DNA from 3 places in the Candidatus Thiodiazotropha sp. CDECU1 genome. Region 2 is predicted to be linked to each of the others. Evidence: predicted binding sites of a transcription regulator. Region 2 holds the regulator's gene; each other region holds the start of a gene.
The links. The regulator FliA, encoded in region 2, starts transcription of late flagellar genes. The targets are predictions, from matches to a motif close to GCTAAAGTTNNNNNNNNNNCNGCCGATA.

Region 1: R2K28_RS00520 (retropepsin-like aspartic protease) is a predicted target of FliA. The motif match lies at 4,251-4,278, and genes of this name have one in related genera.
Region 3: R2K28_RS06535 (chemotaxis protein) is a predicted target of FliA. The motif match lies at 3,819-3,846, and genes of this name have one in related genera.

What each region holds. Positions count from the first base shown of each region.
Region 1 is NZ_OY734020.1:113,910-121,169, forward strand. Features, by position in the region: gene leuS (leucine--tRNA ligase) at 1-1,307, shown strand, start outside; gene R2K28_RS00500 (LPS-assembly lipoprotein LptE) at 1,297-1,806, shown strand; gene holA (DNA polymerase III subunit delta) at 1,834-2,844, shown strand; gene R2K28_RS00510 (hypothetical protein) at 3,002-3,256, shown strand; gene R2K28_RS00515 (hypothetical protein) at 3,413-3,667, shown strand; gene R2K28_RS00520 (retropepsin-like aspartic protease) at 3,693-4,208, opposite strand; gene R2K28_RS00525 (glutamate-5-semialdehyde dehydrogenase) at 4,609-5,880, shown strand; gene nadD (nicotinate-nucleotide adenylyltransferase) at 5,887-6,540, shown strand; gene rsfS (ribosome silencing factor) at 6,632-6,994, shown strand; gene R2K28_RS00540 (helix-turn-helix transcriptional regulator) at 7,017-7,260, shown strand, end outside.
Region 2 is NZ_OY734020.1:2,725,449-2,732,708, forward strand. Features, by position in the region: gene R2K28_RS12415 (chemotaxis protein CheA) at 1-741, opposite strand, end outside; gene R2K28_RS12420 (protein phosphatase CheZ) at 813-1,547, opposite strand; gene cheY (chemotaxis response regulator CheY) at 1,573-1,944, opposite strand; gene R2K28_RS12430 (RNA polymerase sigma factor FliA) at 2,012-2,758, opposite strand; gene R2K28_RS12435 (MinD/ParA family ATP-binding protein) at 2,761-3,642, opposite strand; gene flhF (flagellar biosynthesis protein FlhF) at 3,629-4,912, opposite strand; gene R2K28_RS12445 (hypothetical protein) at 5,303-5,632, opposite strand; gene flhA (flagellar biosynthesis protein FlhA) at 5,743-7,260, opposite strand, start outside.
Region 3 is NZ_OY734020.1:1,441,587-1,448,846, reverse strand. Features, by position in the region: gene R2K28_RS06555 (MotY family protein) at 1-721, opposite strand, end outside; gene R2K28_RS06550 (hemerythrin domain-containing protein) at 943-1,500, opposite strand; gene R2K28_RS06545 (potassium channel family protein) at 1,497-3,200, opposite strand; gene R2K28_RS06540 (DUF6394 family protein) at 3,230-3,613, opposite strand; gene R2K28_RS06535 (chemotaxis protein) at 3,933-4,901, shown strand; gene R2K28_RS06530 (UTP--glucose-1-phosphate uridylyltransferase) at 5,022-5,213, shown strand; gene R2K28_RS06525 (ATP-binding protein) at 5,203-7,260, shown strand, end outside.

The DNA.
Region 1 (7,260 bases), 1.9 Mb from region 2:
GCTACTGGGGTGCGCCAATCCCCATGATTCACTGTGAGACATGCGGAATTGTTCCAGTGCCGTTGCAAGATCTGCCGGTGCGCCTGCCTGAAGATATCGTCTACGATGAAAACACCATCAATCCGATAAAAAACAGTCCTGCCTTCTCCGCCTGCAGCTGCCCCCAGTGTGGCGGTGAGGCACAACGGGAGACAGATACCTTCGATACCTTCATGGAGTCGAGCTGGTACTACGCGCGCTACACCTGTCCGGGTGCCGATGCCATGCTCGATGAACGGGCGGACTATTGGTTACCTGTCGACCACTACATAGGCGGTATCGAACATGCCGTACTGCACCTGTTGTATGCCCGTTTCTATCACAAATTGTTACGCGATGCCGGACTGGTGAAGAGTAATGAGCCGTTCACACGCCTGTTGACCCAGGGAATGGTGGTGGCCGATACCTACTATCGCGATCAGGAGGATGGTTCCAAGCACTGGTATAACCCGACCGAGGTGGAAGTCCAACGTGATGAGAAGGGGCGTCCGCTCGCTGCGCGGTTGAAGGAGGATGCTGGGCCGGTTGCCATAGGCGGTATCGAAAAGATGTCGAAGTCGAAGAACAACGGGGTCGACCCACAGACTCTTATCGATCGCTATGGTGCCGATACGGTTCGACTCTACACCATGTTCACCTCTCCCCCCGATCAGTCCCTGGAGTGGAACGATGAAGGGGTTGAGGGCGCGTACCGTTTTCTTAAACGTCTGTGGGCATTGGCGGAGGTTATTCTCGCCAAGCCGATGGCGGCGGACTCGACGCCGGTTGAGTTGGATGAATCCCAGAAGACAGCACGGCGGGAAATCCACGAGTCATTGAAAAAGGTCCTGTATGACTATGAGCGTCAGCGTTTCAACAATGTGGTCTCCGCCTGCATGGGGATGATCAATATCCTCTACAAGCTTGGAGATAGCGCTGCCGACCTTCAGTTGCTGCGTGAAGGCGTCTCCCTGGTGCTGAGATTGCTGGCCCCGATTGCACCCCACATCACCCACCGCTTGTGGTGTGATCTGGAGTATGGGGATGAGATACTCGATAGCGAATGGCCGCAGCCCGATGAGGCAGCCCTGAAACAGGAGAGTCTGCCTTATGTGGTGCAGGTGAACGGCAAGGTTCGAGCAACCATACAGGTAGCGACGGATGCCGAGAAACCGGCTATCGAGGCACTGGCGCTGGCAAATGACAATGTGCAGCGCTTTATTGGTGACAACAGGGTGCGAAAGGTTATCGTCGTACCCGGGAAACTGGTGAATATCGTTGCCAAGTAATTCAATCCGGTTTCGCCAGCAGCTGTTGTGGGTGGTGTTGATATCCACCCTCGTTACAGGGTGCGGTTTCCATCTCAAGGGGTATAGGCAACTCTCAACCGCGCTCAACGGCCTGTATATCATCGGATTCGAGAAACCTGAGAGCCTGGCGGCTGTTCTGCATGACAATCTGCAGGGCAGGGGTGCGGCATTGGCGCCGGAACTGGCGGCTGCCAAGCTCAGTATTGAGATCCTAGAGGAAAAATTCACCAGCAGGGTGCTGTCTGTGGATGCCGGCGGTAAGGCCCTCGACAAAGAGATGCAACTATCCGCACTGATTCGCGCCAGGGTGCCGGGGAGTGGCGAAAAAGGTGTGGAGCAGCAGTTGGAACTGCTACGTCAACTCAGCTTCAGTGGCGACGATGAGTTGGGTCAAAGAAACGAAGCCGATTTGATGAAGTATGATATGCGAAACGAGATGGCGGAGCAGATAATTCGTCGCCTCGAAGCCATCAAATAGCTGGCGATCATCAGCACAGGTCACACCATGCGTCTGCGAACTGAACAACTGGCAAACCATCTGCAGCAACAGCTCGCCCCTGTCTATCTGCTGAGCGGGGACGAGCCCCTGCAGATGCAGGAAGCAGCGGATGCGATACGGCATGCGGCCCGTGAACAAGGCTACAGCGAACGGGAAATCCTGGATCAGGGGGGTGGTTTTGACTGGTCGAGTTTGCACAATGCCGCTGAAAGCCTCTCCCTGTTTGGTGATAAGCGTCTCCTGGAACTTCGTCTCAGCAGTGGAAAGCTGGGTGCGGAGGGGGGGAAGTCCGTCAGCGCCTATTGTGAACGCCCTGCAATGGATACTGTGCTGTTGATCACCCTGCCCAAGTTGGATCGGGCCCAGCTGAACAGCAAGTGGTTTCAGGCGGTTGAACGGCTGGGTGTGGCGATTCAGATCTGGCCGGTCGAAGGAAGGCGTCTGATGCCGTGGATTGAGCAGCGACTGCGACGTGCGGGGTTGATTCCCGAGGCGGGGGTGGTAGAGATGCTTGCCGATCGGGTAGAGGGTAATCTGCTTGCGGCCAGCCAGGAGATAGAGAAGTTGCTGCTGTTGTATGGCCAGGGTGTGGTTAGCCCGGAAAAGCTCATCGAGGCCGTGGCCGATAGTGCACGCTTCGATGTCTTCAGCCTGGTCGATACCCTGCTCGATGGGGATATCAGCAAGGGATTACGTATCCTGCAGGGGCTGAAGGGCGAGGGTGTTGCCGCCCCGGTGGTGCTTTGGGCGGTAAGCCGGGAGATTCGTCTGCTTGCCGAGATGGGATTTGAGTTGAAGCACGGCGGGGGGGTGGACCAGATTATGGCAAAACATCGTGTCTGGGACAGACGCAAACCGATCCTGCGAAAGGCATTGCAGCGGCAGGTGGATCATTGGCAGGGATTGCTTGCGGATTGCGCAATTGCGGACAAGGCGATAAAAGGTCTCCATCCCGCGGATCCCTGGTTGTTGTTTCAGCAACTTGCCCGGGGAATGGCCGGATTACCGCAGATGTGACCTGTTCCTCACCCTGTTCAAGTAGTGATTGGCCTTAAAAGAACGAAATTCTTATTTGTGAACCAGGTCAAGCCATTATTTCTCCCGGCGTTGTCTGATCTGACACCCGGGCCCATCAGGGGCTTGGAATCCTATTCTCATCAACAAGGAGCAAGTGATGACAAAAACCACTATGAAACAGGTGATTGCAATTTTTGCGGTGGGCGGTGTATGTAGCGCCGTAGCCGGGGAAGATGCCTTCATAAAGTTGGATAGCAATGCCGACGGTTTCATTTCAGCTGAAGAGTCGATTGTGAATGAATCGCTTTACAACGGCTGGTCGGCCGCCGATGCCAACAACGATGGCAGAATCGATGCTGCCGAGTTCAGCGCCTTTGAAGTCAACAGCGACAAACAGGGACAGAAGGAGTAATCCTTGGCAGCATGTCGGCTGGGAATTAAAGTTGTTATTCTGTGATTGACTTCACTTAATTTCTAGTCCCAGAGTTGTCTCATGAATTACCGGAGGGCCCCTGGAATGAAGGGCTTTTTGGATCGAAAATCATTACATTCCGTTAAGGAGATTACGATGAATAAAAAAACTATCCTCAAGTCTGCACTAGCTCTGGCAGCAGCAGGTTTTCTTACTACCGCAATTGCTGGCGAGGATGCTTTCAGCAAACTCGACGCCAATGCCGATGGTGCCATCTCTTCTGAAGAGGCTACCGCAAGCGAGATGCTCTATAAGGGCTGGGAAACCGCTGATGCAAATCAGGACGGTCAGGTTGATGCGGCCGAATTCAGTGCATTCGAGGCCACTAGCAGCGCACCTGAAGGTAAATAACTTTGCTAGGTATGTGTGACCCCGCTCAGGGGGTCGCAATGCCGGCAGCCAGCTTTGTCTGGTTGCCGGTCTCCACCCTGGCCAGATGGCAATGACTCAACTGCAGCTGGGGTGGTTGAGTGGAAAAGATGAAGGGTGCGGTCTTCGACAGTGCACTCAATCCCAGAATCTGGCGGGTTTTGCCGGGAAACACCGCAACGTCCACCTCATCCAGTAGACACTCTTCGCCAATTCGTACATTGGTAATCGTGTAGACAGGCACACTCAACACGTCTCCATTGGCCAATATGCCCTTCAGGTCCCGTAGATAGCGTGGACTGCCGTTGGCCTGGAGTTCACTCAAGGTGGCCTCGTTGATCGTCATGTAGCTGGAGCCGGTATCGACCATGAACTCTGTCTCGGGCATGTTGCCGATCTTTCCGGCTATGTAGTAGGTGCTGGCTCCCTTGGAGTACATGGGTACATCAAACACGAACTGCTCCGCCCACAGCTGACCGCTATAGAGGACTATCCACATAACGCTTAGTAGTGCTTTGATCATGGCTGTAGGCTTTGCTCATTGATTATCTGTCTTACTACATAAGATCGGTTAAGTGCTCTCGAACTTAAGTAATTTGGTAGCCGAGGGTGACAATAATTCCCACACCCGTTGTCAACATACTGCAGACAACCCCTGCCATGGCTGCCGTATATAATAAATTACCTCAATATATCAATGAGATATGGTGTCGTTAGCAGGGGGGCAGGGCAGGTCCTGCATCTCCATACATCAATAGTGGTTTTATCGATCCGAGGTTTCCGCCGTTTGGGGCTTGGATATCCAGGCTGTGTTTCCGGGCCAGGCAGGGCGTTATTTTGTTCGAGATTTGTTAAAGTTAACGGTTTAACTGGTCTGCTTGCCCTGACCGGTGCTGCAGTTTAAACGAGATAAGCATACGAACATGTCAAAACAGATATCCGATGTCGCCAGCTACATGCAGGTGCTTGGCCAGGAGGCGCGTCAAGCCTCAAGGGTGCTTGCCAGCGCCACAACCGCGCAAAAGAACAACGCTCTCGAAGCCATTGCCGATGAGCTGGACGCCTCCAGAGATGAGTTGATGGCAGAGAATGTAAGGGATTTGGAGGCAGGTGCGGAGAAGGGCCTGGATGCTGCCCTGCTGGACCGCCTCGAGCTGACCCCCGGGCGCATCGATAGCATGACCGAGGGATTGCGTCAGATTGCCGCTCTTCCCGATCCCATCGGCGAGATCTTCGATATGAAATATCTCCCAAGCGGGATCCAGGTGGGTCGGATGCGGGTGCCCTTGGGTGTCGTCGGTATCATTTATGAATCGCGTCCAAATGTCACAGCTGACGCTGCGGCACTCTGTTTGAAATCGGGCAATGCCGCGGTTTTGCGGGGTGGCAGTGAGGCCTACTACTCCAATCAGGCGATTGCGGGTTCAATCCATACTGGCCTGCAAAAGGCGGATCTCCCTGAGGCCGCGGTACAAGTGGTTGCCACTACCGACCGTTCCGCAGTGGGCAGGATGATCACCATGCCTGAATCGATCGATGTCATAATTCCCCGTGGCGGCAAAGGCCTGATCGAGCGTATCAGTCAGGAAGCCAGAGTACCGGTAATCAAACATCTGGATGGGATCTGTCATGTCTATATCGACGATCAGGCCGATCTGGAAAAGGCATTTGCAGTGGCCATGAATGCCAAGACGCAACGCTATGGCACCTGTAATACCATGGAGACCCTGCTGGTGGCGGATGGGATTGCAGAACAGTCCCTGCCAAGGCTTGGTGAAGCCCTGATAGAGAAGGGGGTTGAACTGCGGGGTTGTGAACGTACCCGTGAGCTTATCGCCGATTGCAAGCCGGCGAGCGGGGCTGATTGGGATACTGAGTATCTGGCGCCGATACTCTCCATCAAGGTGGTCGACGGCCTGGGAACGGCCATAGCGCATATCAACCGCCACAGTTCCCAACATACCGATGCCATCGTGACCGAGAACTACACCCGTGCCCGCCGTTTTCTCACCGAAGTGGACTCCAGCTCGGTAATGGTCAATGCCTCGACCCGTTTTGCGGATGGTTTCGAATATGGGTTGGGTGCTGAAATCGGTATTTCCACAGACAAGTTCCACGCCAGGGGGCCGGTCGGGCTGGAGGGCCTGACGTCGGTGAAGTTCATCGTGCTCGGTGATGGCCACATCCGTCGTTAGCCTTATATGGCCCCTGACATGATCGGTGTCTTTGGCGGGACCTTCGATCCGATACACTTTGGCCATCTGCGCACAGCGCTGGATGTGATGCAGTCTGTCGGTCTGGACGAGATCCGGTTTATCCCCTTGCATAACGCTGTTCATCGGGATCAGCCTGAGACCCCGGCTGAATTGAGACTCGAAATGGTGCGTCTCGCAATCAGTCAACAACAGGGCTTCGTTGTAGATGAGAGGGAGATACGACGTACCGGGGACTCCTACACGGTGGAGACCCTGGCCAGCCTGCGCGAGGAGCAGCCTCAGAGGTCGCTATGCCTGTTGTTGGGAATGGATGCCTTCAACGGTTTCGCCGATTGGTATCGCCCGGATGAAATTCTGCGCCTCGCCCATATCATCGTGATGCAGCGCCCAGGGGAGGAAGGCCCCAAGGACTCCCGGGTAAAAAGGCTGCTCCATAGGTCTCAGGCCAACACGCCGGCGCAACTCAGGACAGAGGATTGCGGCCTGATACTGCAGCAAGCGGTAACCCAGCTCGATATTTCCGCCAGTCACATCCGCAGTTTGCTAGTCCAGGGGCAGACGCCACGCTACCTGCTGCCTGAAGCGGTTTTGCAACTCATTGAAAACAATCATCTATATCGGGTGGATCATACAAAATAGCGACAATAGGTTATGCTTGTCCATGAGATTGGGTAAAATCGCTGCTCACCGGCGATCCGGTCACTTAATTAGGCAACAGATACAGGACTCAATGCGAATAGAAGAACTCAGAGACGTCGTTCTGCAGGCACTGGACGATATGAAAGCGAAGGATGTGGTGGTACTGGATGTACGTGAAAAGACCAGCATAACAGATATCATGATTGTCGCCAGCGGTACCTCTGACAGACATGTGAAATCAATTGCCCAGACCGTGGCCTTCAAAGCAAAACAGGCAGGTGAAGCCCCTCTCGGTACCGAGGGTCTGGATGATGGTGAGTGGGCCCTGGTGGACCTCAATGGCGTCGTGGTGCACGTAATGCAGCCAAAGGTGCGGGACTTCTACCATCTGGAACGACTCTGGTCTCTGGATGAGCCTGATGATAATGCCTCGCAGAAACTCAAATCTATCTAGGGTCTAGGCCCTAGCCCCCTGCATGGATCGGTTTGACCGGATATTTGAACTCAACCGTATCCTGCAGGCAGCCCGTTATCCGGTTTCAAGGCAGCAGTTAGAACGAGAGCTGGAGTGCTCCCGCGCGACCGTGAAGCGCCTCATTGAGGAGATGCGTCTCTATCTGAACGCGCCGATCGTCTATGATCGAAAACTCAACGGTTATCGTTACGATCCCCGGGAAGGGGAGATGTATGAGCTACCGGGGCTCTGGTTCAATGCTTCTG
Region 2 (7,260 bases):
GAACTCATCCTCGGAAATATCATCAGAGGCTGCAGGTTTCTTAGCCTTATCTTCTGCCTTGGGTTTACCCGTGAATTTACCCTTGCCGTGCAGTTCATCCAGCAGGTTTTCAAATTCATCCTCGGATATATTGTCATCCTTGCCGGCTTGGGCAGGTTCTTGAATCGCATCCAGCAAGGACTCGAATTCGTTATCGCTTATATCATCCGATGAAGACGGCACACTCTCCGCTGATGTCTCTGCCTCCGCCTCTGCCTCAACCGCCACCGCTGTATCTGTTTCCTCCACTGCTTCATCATCAGCCGACTCCTCTGCAGCGGCCTCTTCTTCCTCTTCCTCTTCCTCTTCTCCTTCCGGCACGGCAAATTTATTCAGTCGCTCGATCAGTTCCGGATCCGCATGTTCCGGCATAATACCTTCGCGTACCTGCTCGAACATGGCATTCACAATATCCAGCACCTCAAGTACAGAATCCATGAGATCCGGACCCACACTACGCTGTCCCTGGCGCAGTATATTGAAGACATCCTCGGCCCGATGGCAGACTTCCACCAAGGGATCTATGGATAGGAATCCCGCACCGCCCTTAATCGTGTGAAAACCGCGAAATACGGCATTTAGCAGATCGAAATCATCAGGTTGCTGCTCCAGGTCCACAAGCTGTTCACTCAACAGCTCTAGTATCTCTCCAGCCTCGACCAAAAAATCCTGAAGGATTTCGTCGTTGACATCGATGCTCATCTAATGCTCCCGGTGGATCACCGAACTTTACCGAATGTTGTTGAAATCTATATCGGTCCTAACCTGAATAACTAAAACCCCAGGCTGGAGAGCAGATCGTCCACATCGTCCTGGTTTGTCACTTGTTCGCCCTGATCCAGACCTGGAATAGCCGGTCCCGCAAGCACTTCAGCTTGGTCTTTATTCTGTTCGGGATCTTCCAGCTTGCTACCGGTGATACGCACCAGCATGACCAGTTTCTCCTCCACATCATGAACAAGGGTGATGACCTTGCGAATAATTTGGCCGGTAAGATCCTGAAAATCCTGAGCCATTAGCACTTCAGACAGGTTTTTGTGCAATTCACCGGCATCACTCTGCGTACTCTTTAGGAAACTTGAAAGTGAACTGCTCAGCTCCTTGAAATCCTCTTTGTTGAGTAATTGGGAACGTAGGTTCTCCCACTGCTCAGCAAGTTCAGCAGATCCCTGTTCAATCTTCTCGATCAGAGGAATACTATGCTCGACAGCAGTGAGCGTCCGATTCGCGGATTGCTCGGTCATGGTAATGACATAGGTGAGCCGCTCCTTGGCATCCGGAATCTCCACATTGGTCATATCGGAGATTCGGGCATCAAGGAGAAAACCGTTGATGGCTTCATGCAGTTCACGGGTCAGGCGACCCACCTCTTGGAACAGGTCGTCGTTTTTCTTTGCTTGTGTCAGATTACCTATCAATCGCTCGGATTCCGCATCATCACCGGCTTCCAAGCTGATAACGAGGGACTTTGCAATCTCTAATCGTTGTTGGTTGTCTTGTTGTCCCATTTTTTACTCCAGACACAGCCTCAATTTAACCCACGCGTTCGAAGATCTTGTTGATCTTTTCTTCCAAGGTCGTGGCAGTGAAAGGTTTAACGACATAGCCGTTTACACCTGCTTGTGCCGCCTCGATGATCTGTTCGCGTTTAGATTCCGCTGTTACCATCAATACCGGCAATGCGGCCAACTTATCATCCGCCCTGACCGCTTTCAGCAGATCGATACCTGTCATTCCCGGCATGTTCCAGTCTGAGACAAGAAAATCGAAATTCCCACTCTGTAGCATGGGTAGTGCCGTGAGACCATCATCCGCCTCCTGGGTGTTGTTAAACCCAAGATCACGCAATAGATTCTTGATAATACGCCGCATGGTGGAAAAGTCGTCCACAATGAGGATCTTCATATTCTTGTCCAATGCTACCTCCATCCTGTTAGTGCTGACGTCCCGTCAACGAATCACAGGCCAACCATTACTCTTCGTCGTGTACCAATGAAAGCCAATCTGTCAGTCGTGACCGCAAACGCAGTGTCGCCTGACTGTGTATTTGACAAACCCTAGACTCACTCACACCCAGTACATGCCCGATTTCACGAAGATTCATCTCATCATCGTAATACATGGCAATAACCAGCCGCTCACGATCGGGCAAGCCAGCAATCGCATCCGCCAATGCCTTCTTGAAGGCGTCTTTCTGCAATCCATCGAATGGTGTATCTGCAGATCCTTCCCTGGCAACCGGGAAGCCATCACTCACTGCGGTCAACTCATCCAGACTGAAAATTCGACAACCCGTTGAATCCCTGAGGATTTGATGGTACTCCTCAAGGCTCATATCCAAGGCATCGGCCACCTCTACATCACGCGCATCTCTGCCCTCGTGGTTCTCGATTTCCCGCATCGCTTCAGCAACCATGCGCGCCTTGCGATGAACAGAGCGCGGTGTCCAGTCACTGCGTCGAATTTCATCCAGCATTGCACCGCGTATGCGGATACCCGCATAGGTCTCAAAACTGGCACCCTGTGTGGGGTCGTAGTTTCTGCTCGCCTCGAGCAGGCCCAACATCCCCGCTTGAATCAGATCATCCGCCTGAACATTCGGTGGCAACCGGTTCATCAGGTGATAAGCGATCCTTTTCACCAGTCCGGCATGTTGATCCACCAGATCATCATAGTTCTGTTGTTGCTGCATGGCGGTGTATGTCGCTAAGCCGCTCACCGTCATACCTCCCCGTATTGGCTAGAAAATTGGATCAATCGTTCGACGAAAAACTGTAAATCGCCACTGACACCCGAGGGTACAGGCCAGTTATCGGCCTTTTTGGCCAAATTCTTGAATGCCTGTGCTACTCGTGAACGTGGATAGGCCTCTACAACCGGTTTTTGGCTTCGCACCGCTTTGCGGAGTTGTTCGTCATAAGGAATGCTGCCCATGTAGTTCAGCATAACGTCCAGGTATTGATCGGTTACCCGGCACATTTTATTGTAAAGATCACGCCCCTCTTGCACACTCTTTACCATATTAGCCAAGATTCGGAAACGACTAATTCCGTGCTCACGGTTGAGCAGCTTGATAATGGCATAAGCGTCCGTGATGGAGGCGGGTTCATCACATACCACAACAATCTGTTCCTGCGCTGCACGACTGAAACTGATCACCAGATCGGAAATGCCGGCAGCCGTGTCGATCAGCAAAACGTCCACATCGTTGGCAACTTCGCTGAAGGCTTGGATTAAACCGGCATTTTCGGCAGGGGTCATCTCAGCCATGTGCTGGATTCCGGAAGCACCAGGGACAACCCTCATTCCCTTGGGCCCGGTGACCAAAACATCCTCCAGTGAGCATTCACCCTGCATCACATGGGACAGATTACGCTCTGCGTGCAAACCGAGGAGTACGTCCAGATTTGCCAATCCCAAATCGGCGTCGAGCAGCATTACCCGGCGACCGAGTTCGGCGAAGGCGACCCCCAGATTGGCAGAAATACTGGTCTTGCCCACACCACCCTTACCACCGGTGACAGCAATCACCCTCACCGGTTCCGGGTTAATCATCCTGCGCAACCCTGTTGCCTGATCTTCGATCTGTTCAGACATGTGCATGTTCATTCATTCCCCCGAAAGCCATCGCCAGATACTCCTCATCTGGACTGCCACCCATAAGTTCGGATAGCTCCACTGCATGCTTCATCAACCTATCCGCATAGGCGTTGTGTATATCCTCCGGTACCCGCTGACCATCGGTAACGAAGGCCAACGGCAGTTTTGCTTCGAGAACAGCTGAAAGCACGCCCCCGAGGGAAGCTGCCTCGTCCATCTTGGTCAAGACAACACCAATCGGACTGACGATATCAAATGCTCGAATGGCATGACTCAAGGCTGACCGCTGGGTGGTTGCAGAGAGCGTAAGCAGTGATTTCACGGGGTGGTTTCCTTTGCTCAATAGTGCCAGGCGTTCCGTCAGCTGGAGATCTCTCTGCCCCATACCGGCGGTATCGATCAAGACCAAACGCTTATCCGCAAAGGCGTGCAGGGCGTTGTTCAGCTCTTCCGGAGTGGTGACGCTGCGAACCGGCACATCCAGGATGCGGCCATAGTTTTGTAACTGCTCCTGGGCACCAATCCGGTAACTGTCGGCCGATATCAATGCGAGATGGCGGTTACCGTGACGCAGGCAGAATCGGGCGGCCAACTTGGCAATGGTGGTGGTTTTGCCGACACCGGTCGGCCCCACCAGGGCAAGGATGCCGCCCTCATCAAGGAGATCCTGCTTTACGGCTGGTATTTCAGCACCGAGCTGGGTCAGGGCCTGGCGCCATGCCTGTTCGGGTGTCTCGGCGTCCTCGACACGATAGGCCAACTCCTTACAGTGACCCGCATCCAGACCCAATGCCATCAGGCGGCGGATTAAATCCTGTGTCTGGGGGCGACGATGTCCAAGATCACGCCATGTCAGCTCAGAGAGTTCGTTCTCCATCATACGACGCAGTGCCTGCATCTCACGCCGCATCTCCTTCAATACCGGATCCTGACTCCATTCGACTCGAGGCTGTTCCTGCCTCTGAGCCGGCTTGGAATCACGGTAGTCTTGCTTGGGCTTTTCAGACTGATCTGAAACGGTGTTGTTCAGGTAAGCTGATCTGGCTGCGCTTGAGAGGCTGGCACTGTCATCGGTCAATGTTCGAGGATCAGATTCGATGCTTGTTGGCTGAGTTGTGTCGAATGCGGATTCGTCGTAGTCCACGGCGGCCACCAACTCAATCCCGCCCTGCACGTTCTTGTTGGAGAGAATGACTGCGTCTGCACCCAGCGCCTCACGCACCTGGCGTAGGGCCTGCCGCATATCAGAGGCAAAAAAACGTCTTATCTTCATAGTCCGCATTCCCCGGCGATTGCCCTGCATTGAGCTTGCGCCATTCAACCTGCCAATCCACTCTCCGGCTCTGTTTCCACGCCACCGGTCCTTGCCGGCTGTCGTAGAGGCCATTCACTCCCACTGAGGGTTTATTACTATGTTTGCAAAAACTGTTCCAATCATGAATAGATCGGAATTAATTATTTATTTTCTTTTAATACAATAGGTTGGAAGATCCGATGCGAACATGTCGGAGCTCCGTCAGGGCTGTTTAAGACGCCAGTCAATTGACTCCCCAGGACTACTCCGCCAAGGTTTCGGCACTGATTTGATTGATAATCATGCCTGACACAGAAAATTGACATGCTGGTCGAAGAGAACTTCAGCTGAGATCGCTAGAGGGGAGTTTTACCTGGCGTCAGCAATTGCCTGGGTGATCGTTTTGACCTCTGTACCCTTGCGATAGAGATCGAGTGATATGACTTTTTCCGGCCACAGGTGTTTGATCTCGAATTGAGCCCCTGCAGACTCCAGGGTGTAGGTGAGCGCCTCCGCGTGCTCCCGACTCACCAGTTGAAACTCACATGCTTCCCGCTTAAGCAGTGATTCAGCTGTGCAATTCAGTGCTCTACCCCTCAAATAGGTGCAGTGGTAGAGCCTTTGGCAATAATCAATCTGTGACCAGCTCTCATTTTGCAGCCATGCAGATTCGGCTGACCACCCTTTTATAACTAACATGACCATTTGTTTTAATCCTTACCGAGGTCAATCAAGCGCAACCTGTTGAGACCCATCTCAACACTAATCCTGTGGTTACTATCTCATATTCGGTACTGGGGTGTGTAGTATCAGTCCTCATTTCCCCCATTACCGATGGTTGTGATCACCTTGATCTGACGATTGTCGGGTATCTCGTTGTAGGAGAGGATATGCATACTCGGGGCAGCATGTTTAGCGAAGCGAGCCATCCAGGGCCTGATCGGGGCCGCCACCAATAACACACTCTCCTGACCCTGGGTCTCCATTGCCGCAGAGGTTTCGGAAAGCGCATTCTGCAATCTCTCTGCCAGACCCGGTTCGAATCCCGCCTGTCCCTCTTCAGATGCCTGCAGCGTTCTCTGCAGCAGCTGCTCCAGGGTTGGATCCAGAACAGCTACCGGGATCTCTTCAGAGGCCCCGATCAGCTGCTGCACGATTCCCCGTGACAGAGCCACCCGGACTGCAGCTGTCAACGCGCCCGGATCCTGGGTTCTTTGTGACTGCTCTGCCAACGTCTCTGCAATGGTGCGGAAATCACGCACCGGCACATGCTCAGTCAGCAGATTCTGCAATATTTTCGTCACCACGCTCAATGAAAGTGCTTTCGGCACCAGGTCTTCCACCAGCTTTGGCGCGGTTCTGCCCAGCATATCCAGCAGCTGCTGTGTCTCTTCATGGCCCAGCAGTTCGTTGGCATGGGACTGGAGGATTTCACTCAGATGGGTCGCCACCACGGTACTGGCATCCACCACCGTATAACCCAGGGTCTGTGCATGGTCCTTCTGTTCCGGATCGATCCAGATGGCATCCAGACCGAAGGTCGGATCCTTGGTGACCGTTCCCTGCAGCTCACCGAACACCTGACCGGGATTGATCGCCATCTCCCGGTCCGGAAAGATATCCGCCAGCGCCACAGATACCCCATTGATGGAAATTCGATAACTGTTGGGACTGAGATCCAGGTTGTCGCGGATGTGAACGGAGGGAATCAGGAAACCGATCTCCTGTGACAGCTTGCGCCTGACACCCTTGATGCGATTCATCAGCTGCCCGCCCTGATTGCGATCGACCAGGGGGATCAGACGATAACCCACTTCGAGGCCGATCAAATCCACAGGTTGCACATCCTCCCAACTCAGTTCCCGCTGTTCCGGTTGCTCGACCGGCTCTTCCAAAACCGGTTCTTCCACAGGTTTCATCTGCCGCTGCCAGATCATCCAAGCCCCTGCCGCCGCTGCCGCTGCCAGGGTAAGAAAGGCAAAATTGGGCATCCCTGGAATTATGCCCATCAGAAACAGCACCGCCGCCGCTATCGACAGTGCCTTGGGACTGGTAAACAGCTGACTGACAATCTGCCCACCCACATCCTGGGTACTGGCCACCCGGGTGACGATGATCGCCGCCGAAGTGGAAAGCAGCAATGATGGGATCTGTGCCACCAGACCATCACCAATGGTCAGCAACACATAGTTCTGCAGGGCGGTGTTGAAATCGAGACCATGCTGGGCCATGCCGATGGAGAGGCCGCCGATGATATTGATGAAAAGGATCAGGATACCCGCGATCGCATCCCCGCGAACGAACTTGCTCGCACCGTCCATGGCACC
Region 3 (7,260 bases), 1.3 Mb from region 2:
CTTGATCGTCCGCGTGCCCCTCGATGGTGATACGCTTGATCTTCTCATCGGCCACAACATAGGCGGCCAACTGGGCAAGCTGCTGCTCTTCTTTGCTATCGAGGGAGTCCACATCCAGGGCGAAATGAACCGTCGAGTGCTGCAAACCGGCAAATCCCCCACTCGCCGGCAGTTGACGTAGACAGCGCTTGAATTCCCGATAGGGTTTTTGAAAATTCACCGGTGACAACTGCACCCTGACCTGTCTGCGATTGTCATCCCAATCGGCAAATGAAAAGCTGCCAATCTGCCCCTTGGTCAAGGAGGTCAGCAGCCACCCGGCCTGCTTCCGCTTTAACGCCATGGGGCGCATCCCGGTTTGTATCAGTATGCTCTGCTGCATGGTATCCGGCGGGGTATGTTCCCAAGCAGGGGAGAGCTCTCTTACAAACCCCGCCACAGACTCTGGCACGGGCTGGAAGCTATCGATGAAAAAATGCAGATTCTCACCCGCGATGCGCCTGAATCGGGCCTCACCGAACTGGGGTATCTCATGTTTCAGTTCACAGCTGTAACCCGATCCGGAAAACACCCAAACAGACTCATGGATGCCCGCCATGTAGAGCTGGTCCTCCAGTGCAGCGCCGTTGAGACTGGCAGGTATGAGCATCGCCACTACCAGCAGGCGCTTTATGAGCGTAGTGAACAGGGAGATGTTTTGCCGGCAATCCGAAAGCATCATAACCATATCGACTTAATAACCAACGACTCTGGAGAGCTTATCGGCCAGTCGATATCTATCCTTAACCTGGCGCTCACCTGATTGCTTAAATTGGTTGTGGAAGAACCGATTCAGCCATGACTGGTGGGGCTGGACCCCACCCTTCAGACCCGTTGTTATGGACAAGAACTATGTAAATTCTGTATTGAAGAAGGATATTGAAGGTAGTTCTGAGTCAGATGCTATTCGTTTTCGTGCGCCTTCAGATAGTCGATAAGACTGCGAAAGCGATTGAAGTCCTGGCGGTGAAACAGGGGATCCTCTCCATGGGAAATCTCCTGCTCCAGTTTCTGCCAATCCTTGTCGTTGAGCACTTTTTCCAGCAGAGGAAAGACCTCATGCTCCTCCAGGTCGATATGTTGACGCTGCAAGGCGACAAACTCCCTGCCCCGTGTCTCTACCTCCTCTCTCAGCAGCACCTCACCCTGCATGGCCCCCTCCAGGGTCTTTCTGTAGTTGCGCGCCAATCCAATCAGCTCCACATGCTCCTTGCATATCCGTTCGTAGAGCGCCTTGTGCTGTTGCATCGATTTCTTGCGAAATGCAACCTTATTGATCTGATCTTCGGTGGGATGGTGCGATTGTTCGGCATAGTGCTCGACGTAGTCCAGCATTTCGATCTTGAGATCGAAGTTTGCTTCATGACCGGCATTCAGGGCATCCAATTCGCTACTCATCAGATCGAGCAGGCGAGCCAGATTGATATGGTCTTTATGGAGTTTTTCCAGTAGCGGTCTCATAGTACCTCTCTTTTTCTCAAGCGCCGCCAGACCCAACCCTCCGGTCTGGCCTCCCCGGTTAAAATATAGTTCAGGGCGTTTTCATTTTGCAGGGTCCAGTCCATACGGTTTTTGGCATAAACAGATCCGCAAAAGAGTAAATGGTCATCCTTTTGCACCTTGAGGTCCATTTCAGGTAGCAATAAGTAGTCATTATGGCGATAGAGCATCAGGGGAATACAGGACAGTTGACTGTCTCTATCCCGGGGGTCCGTCATCAGATCCCCCAGGGTCAGATGGTTCCCCCGTTGAACATGGGCACACACCGCATGGGAATCGTACTCCGAAAAAGCCACCTCCCACACCTCCGGTGCGTGGTGGGTCACCAGGGCGGATATCCTGCTGATCAGCTGACAGGCCCACTCATCATCCTGGTGTAACACAAGCTTCACGAACTGATGCTGCATCGGAGCACCCAACAATACCCGAATGCGGTTGGCAATGATATCGCTGGGAAGCATCACCATGTCCGCCCCGACGGCTGCTATTACCGCATCGTTGTGTTTGAGATTCTGGCGTAGAATCACGAACAGATCACTATTCATGGCCCGTGCAGTCATGATGATGGAGAGATTGTTGGCATCGTTATCGGTGCCCGCCACCAGACCGACCGCCCGCTCTATCTCCGCTTGCTGCAGGGTATCCGCCTCGGTGCCGCGACCCTCTATATAAGGTGATGACGGGGTGCCTGTGGTGTCGGGTTCCGCTTCCACCACGATTACCTCCAATCCCTCGCGCACAAGCTTTTCATAAACGGCCTTGCCGAAACGGCCATAGCCACAAATCACCCAGAGCCCTTTCGCGGGAGGATAGACGGGATCGTTGAGCATATCCCGTCGCCCCAGGGAGAGCCAATCCTGCAACAGACTGAGGCAGGGCGCCTGGATAGCGGTCGCCAGATGCAAGGCGAAGGCATCAAACGGATCGATAATGAAATCGGTGCCGAAGGAGGCCATATTTTTTTCCACGTCATGGGAGTCGGCACGACAGATTACCCCGATCTCGGGATGCAACAATTTTGCGGTTATGGCGATCTTTAGATTGACCTCGTTGGCGTTGGTCAGGGCCACCACCCCCTCGCACAGTGGATGGTTCAGGCCGGCTTCCAGGAGATGGGCTGGCAGACTGGCATCACCGCAGAGACCGGGGACATATTCACGCAGATTTTCCAGCTTGAGCATATTCACGCGATCTTCGAGAATATCGATCACCACCGCATGCTGATTTCTATCGGTCAATGCCTTGACCAGTGCCTCACCGGTCTGGCCATACCCGCAAACAAGATAAAATTCCTCACGCATTCTATTGATTTGTTTAGTAAATCTTCTCTCAGTTAAAGCATTTTGAAAGGTTTCATCCTTGAGCAATGCCAACACCGTACCTATGGAATAGAGCCATACCACAACGGTAAAGAAGATAGAAAAACTGACCCACAATCGCTGCCCTGCCGTGAAGGCGTAGGGTATCTCCCCAAAGCCGATGGTACTGGACATGAAACTGACAAAGTAGAAGGCATGAAAAAAGTCCATGTGCCAGACATTGCCGTCGGGATCCTTGCCGGGAATCAGTACCAGGCCCAGCACGGCGATGGAATAGGTCATGACCAGGGTCAGCAACGGCGCCCGCATGCGCCTGAAGATCAGAAAGAAGATATTGTTCATGTATGCAACAGCACCAAGCCCGGCTGGGATTATCGGCGCAGCATCACGGTTTCGATGATCAACAACACGACGGAAACCACATTCGCCAGCATTGCACCACCGGATAGGGAGACGATACTGGCCATGGTAACCGTGGTCAGACCTGTCTCGGTAACATGCACGGCCACCGTCCATACCAGGGCAGCAGCAAATAGCTGCAAAAGGGCCACCAGACTGGTGGCCAGCAACACGGCACCCATCTGGGTGCGATCACCGAACTTGAGCACGGTAGCAATCAGGTTGACCACGATGACTGCAAATAGCTCATACACATGGTGGTGATCCGGATTGTCCAGTTCGCCCACAAAAAAACCAAAATTCAGGGTCAAGGCAAGTACAATGAAAAAACCAAAAACCACCTTCTCCGGATTCACACCGATTCTCCTCTATTTAGCCCGCAGAATGCCGATCCCTCAGATCTTGGTGTAAAAGTCACTTTTTTTCCAGTTATTTAGCGCTTTCCTATCTAACGAATCATGCTAAATATGGCCAAAACCCTCGCCTGTTGCATCCCGGATATCCCAACCACAGATTCTCAGGCGCCAGAAACGGGATTTGCTGCCCGATTAAGTCCTCTCAGCTAAAGCTTTTTCCTATTCGACCGCTACAAAATGCATATGGAGAAGGGCATCGGCATAGTGACTGCTCTTTTCCTAACATAGAAAACACCCTCTATTTCAGAGCAATAGAACCATGTCTAATTTTATTAAATCTGTAGATGACCGCACGCGCTTAGCGGGTACGAACCGCCTAGAGGTCCTCCTTTTCAGCCTGGGTAAAGATCTCAGAACCGGCCGTGAAGAGACCTATGGTGTGAATGTCTTCAAGGTGCGCGAAGTGATGCTGGTACCGGAGATCACCCATGCTCCGGATATGCCTCCATCAGTAGAGGGAATGGTCAGCCTGCGTGGAAATATGATTCCTGTGATCAATCTGCCCGATTTCTGCGGCATCCAGACAGAAGAGCGACCAAGCATTCTGATTGTCACCGAGTACAACAAGAATGTGCAGGGTTTTTTGGTGCATGCGGTGGATACCATCGAACGCCTGGCCTGGGAAGATGTCAAGGTGCCGCCATCCATGATGGCGCAACAACATGGCGGACTGGTCACCGCCGTCACGGAATTGAAGGATAGCCGTCTGGTCATGATCATGGATGTTGAGATGGTCCTCAGCCAAACATCCGGCTTCGGCCTGGGCTCGGATCTCTTCGATGGCATCCAGCAGATTGGCGAGGGTGACATCACCCTGCTGTTTGCGGATGATTCAGCCGTTGCTCGTGATCAGATCATACGCACCATGGAGCATATGGGTATCAAATATATTGGTACAAAAAATGGCTCGGAGGCCTGGACTAAATTGAGAGAGATTGCTCAGCGGGCCGAAGCGACCGATCACAAACCCAGTGATTTTATCCAGATCATACTCACCGATGTGGAGATGCCTGAGATGGATGGCTATGTGCTGACCAAGAAAATCAAGGAAGACGCTCGCTTCAGTGATATACCCATTATCATGCATTCATCACTCTCGGCGGACGCCAACATGGCCCTGGGCAAGGGTGTGGGCGCCGATGCCTATGTACCAAAATTTGAGCCCACCGAGCTGTCAGGAAAGCTGCATGAAATAATCGACAACATTCATGCTCAGAAGCAGTCCTGATTTAGACATATGAACAGCCAGCGTTAGCCAGGTAATCCGCCTGCAACACTGGCTGCAATTAACCATCTCCAGCCATCCCGAAGGGTTGTTACCGAAGGTAACAACTGCTAGGCTCTAGGGATGCGAGAACCACCACCCGATCGACATATCGACCGCACCGTCGCCCTGGGCCTGCTGATCCTGTTGCTCTTCTCAGCACCCATCATGAACTGGTGGACATCGCCCAACAGCCCCTGGTATCTCCCCTATCTCATCTGGATGGTAGTCATCTGCATCATCGCCTGGATCAATCTGAGACGCCATGAGCCATGATCTCTGGTTACTGTTTGGCATAGGCTTTCTCTACCTGGCGTTGCTGTTTGTCATCGCCTATGCGGGTGACAGCGGACGTATCCCAGAGCGCCTGATACGCCACCCATTCATCTATGTACTTTCTTTGGGCGTATACGCCACATCCTGGACCTACTATGGCAGCGTAGGCTTCGCCAAGACCCAAGGCTATCTCTTTCTGACCATCTATCTTGGCGTCACCCTGGCATTCGCCCTCACACCGATACTGTTTCAACCCCTGCTTCGGCTCACCCGGGAGTATCAGCTCACCTCCCTGGCAGACCTGTTCGCATTCCGCTACCGCAGCCAATTGGCAGGCATCCTGGTAACCCTGTTCATGTTGGTGGGGACCTTGCCCTATATCGCCCTGCAGATCCGTGCGGTTACCGACTCCCTGCAGATGATCAGCCATACCGTGGCACCACGTATCCTGGCCTTGATCTTCTGTTCCGCGCTGGTTGTGTTCGCCATTCTGTTCGGCGCCAGGCACAGCACGAGTCGGGAAAAACATCGTGGCCTGGTATTGGCGATAGCATTTGAATCGATAGTCAAACTGGTGGCCTTACTGGTGGTAGGCCTGGTAACCCTGTATGGGGTGTTCGGTGGATTTTCGGGTCTCAATCAATGGCTTGCGGCACATCCAGAGGTACTCGAGCGACTCTATCAACCCGTCCGAGAGGGACCCTGGTCGACCCTGTTGTTGCTCGCTTTCGCAGCTGCGTTTCTGCTACCGCGACAATTTCATATGCTGTTCGCGGAGAATCTGGAGCCTAAGGCACTGAAGACCGCCACTTGGGGTTTCCCACTCTTCCTGCTGCTTATCAATTTACCCATACCGCTGATTCTTTGGGGAGGAGAGGCCCTCGGACTGACCTTGCCTCCCGACTATTTCGCCCTCGGCATCACTCTCGATCAAGGACCCTCCTGGTTACCGGTTCTTGCCTTTATCGGCGGTATATCCTCAGCCAGTGCGATGATGATAATCACCACCCTGGCGCTGTCATCGATGACCTTGAACCATATCCTGCTGCCTACCAATTTTCCCGATCCACAGGTCAATCTCTATCGCTGGCTACTGTTGGGACGCAGACTGTTGATCGCTCTGATCATCATGGCCGGGTATGGATTCTATGTTTTGTTGGAAAAACATACGGGCCTGGTGCAACTGGGCTTGATCTCCTTTGTCGCCGTGGCCCAGTTCCTGCCAGGCATCATCGGGCTGCTGTATTGGCGTCGCGCTACCCGATTTGGTTTCATCCTGGGTCTGATCGCCGGCATTCTCGGCTGGACAGGGACCTTGCTGATCCCACTACTTGAGAGTTCAGGATTTGTCCGAACCGAGTTCGACATACCCGCTTTGCTGCAAGCATCCGGCATGGACAAGTGGGAATTTGCTACCTTCTGGACACTGACTGTCAACATCCTTTTGTTTGTCTTCGGCTCACTGATGAGTAAGCAGAGTCTGGGTGAAAGGGAGGCTGCACAGGCCTGTTGCAGCGAGTCACTGGTACCCCTGGGGGGCATGGTCAACGCCGTCTCCACCGCCCAATTCACCAAGCAGCTGTCACAGATGCTGGGTGCTGAAGCGGCCCATCGCGAGGTGGACCAGGCGCTCAGGGATCTCAGCCTCCACGTCAACGAGACACGTCCCGCACAACTGCGGCGGCTGCGCGAACGCATCGAGCGAAACCTGTCCGGTCTGCTGGGTCCGCAGCTGGCGCATATGATAATCAACCGAAGACTGCAGCTGGACATCCATACCCAATCGGCCCTGGCTGATTCCATGCGCTTCATCGAGGATCAACTGGAACACTCGCGAACACGACTGCGCGGACTCAGTGCCGACCTCGACAATCTGCGCCGTTACCATCGACAGATTCTGCTCGACCTGCCACTGGGCGTCTGTACCATCGACCGGTTGCGCACAGTGACCATCTGGAATCTTGCCATGGAGGTGATGACCGGCGTGCCCGCCAGGGATGCCATCGGGGTTTCGTTACACCGACTGCCAGCCCCCTGGGGACATCTA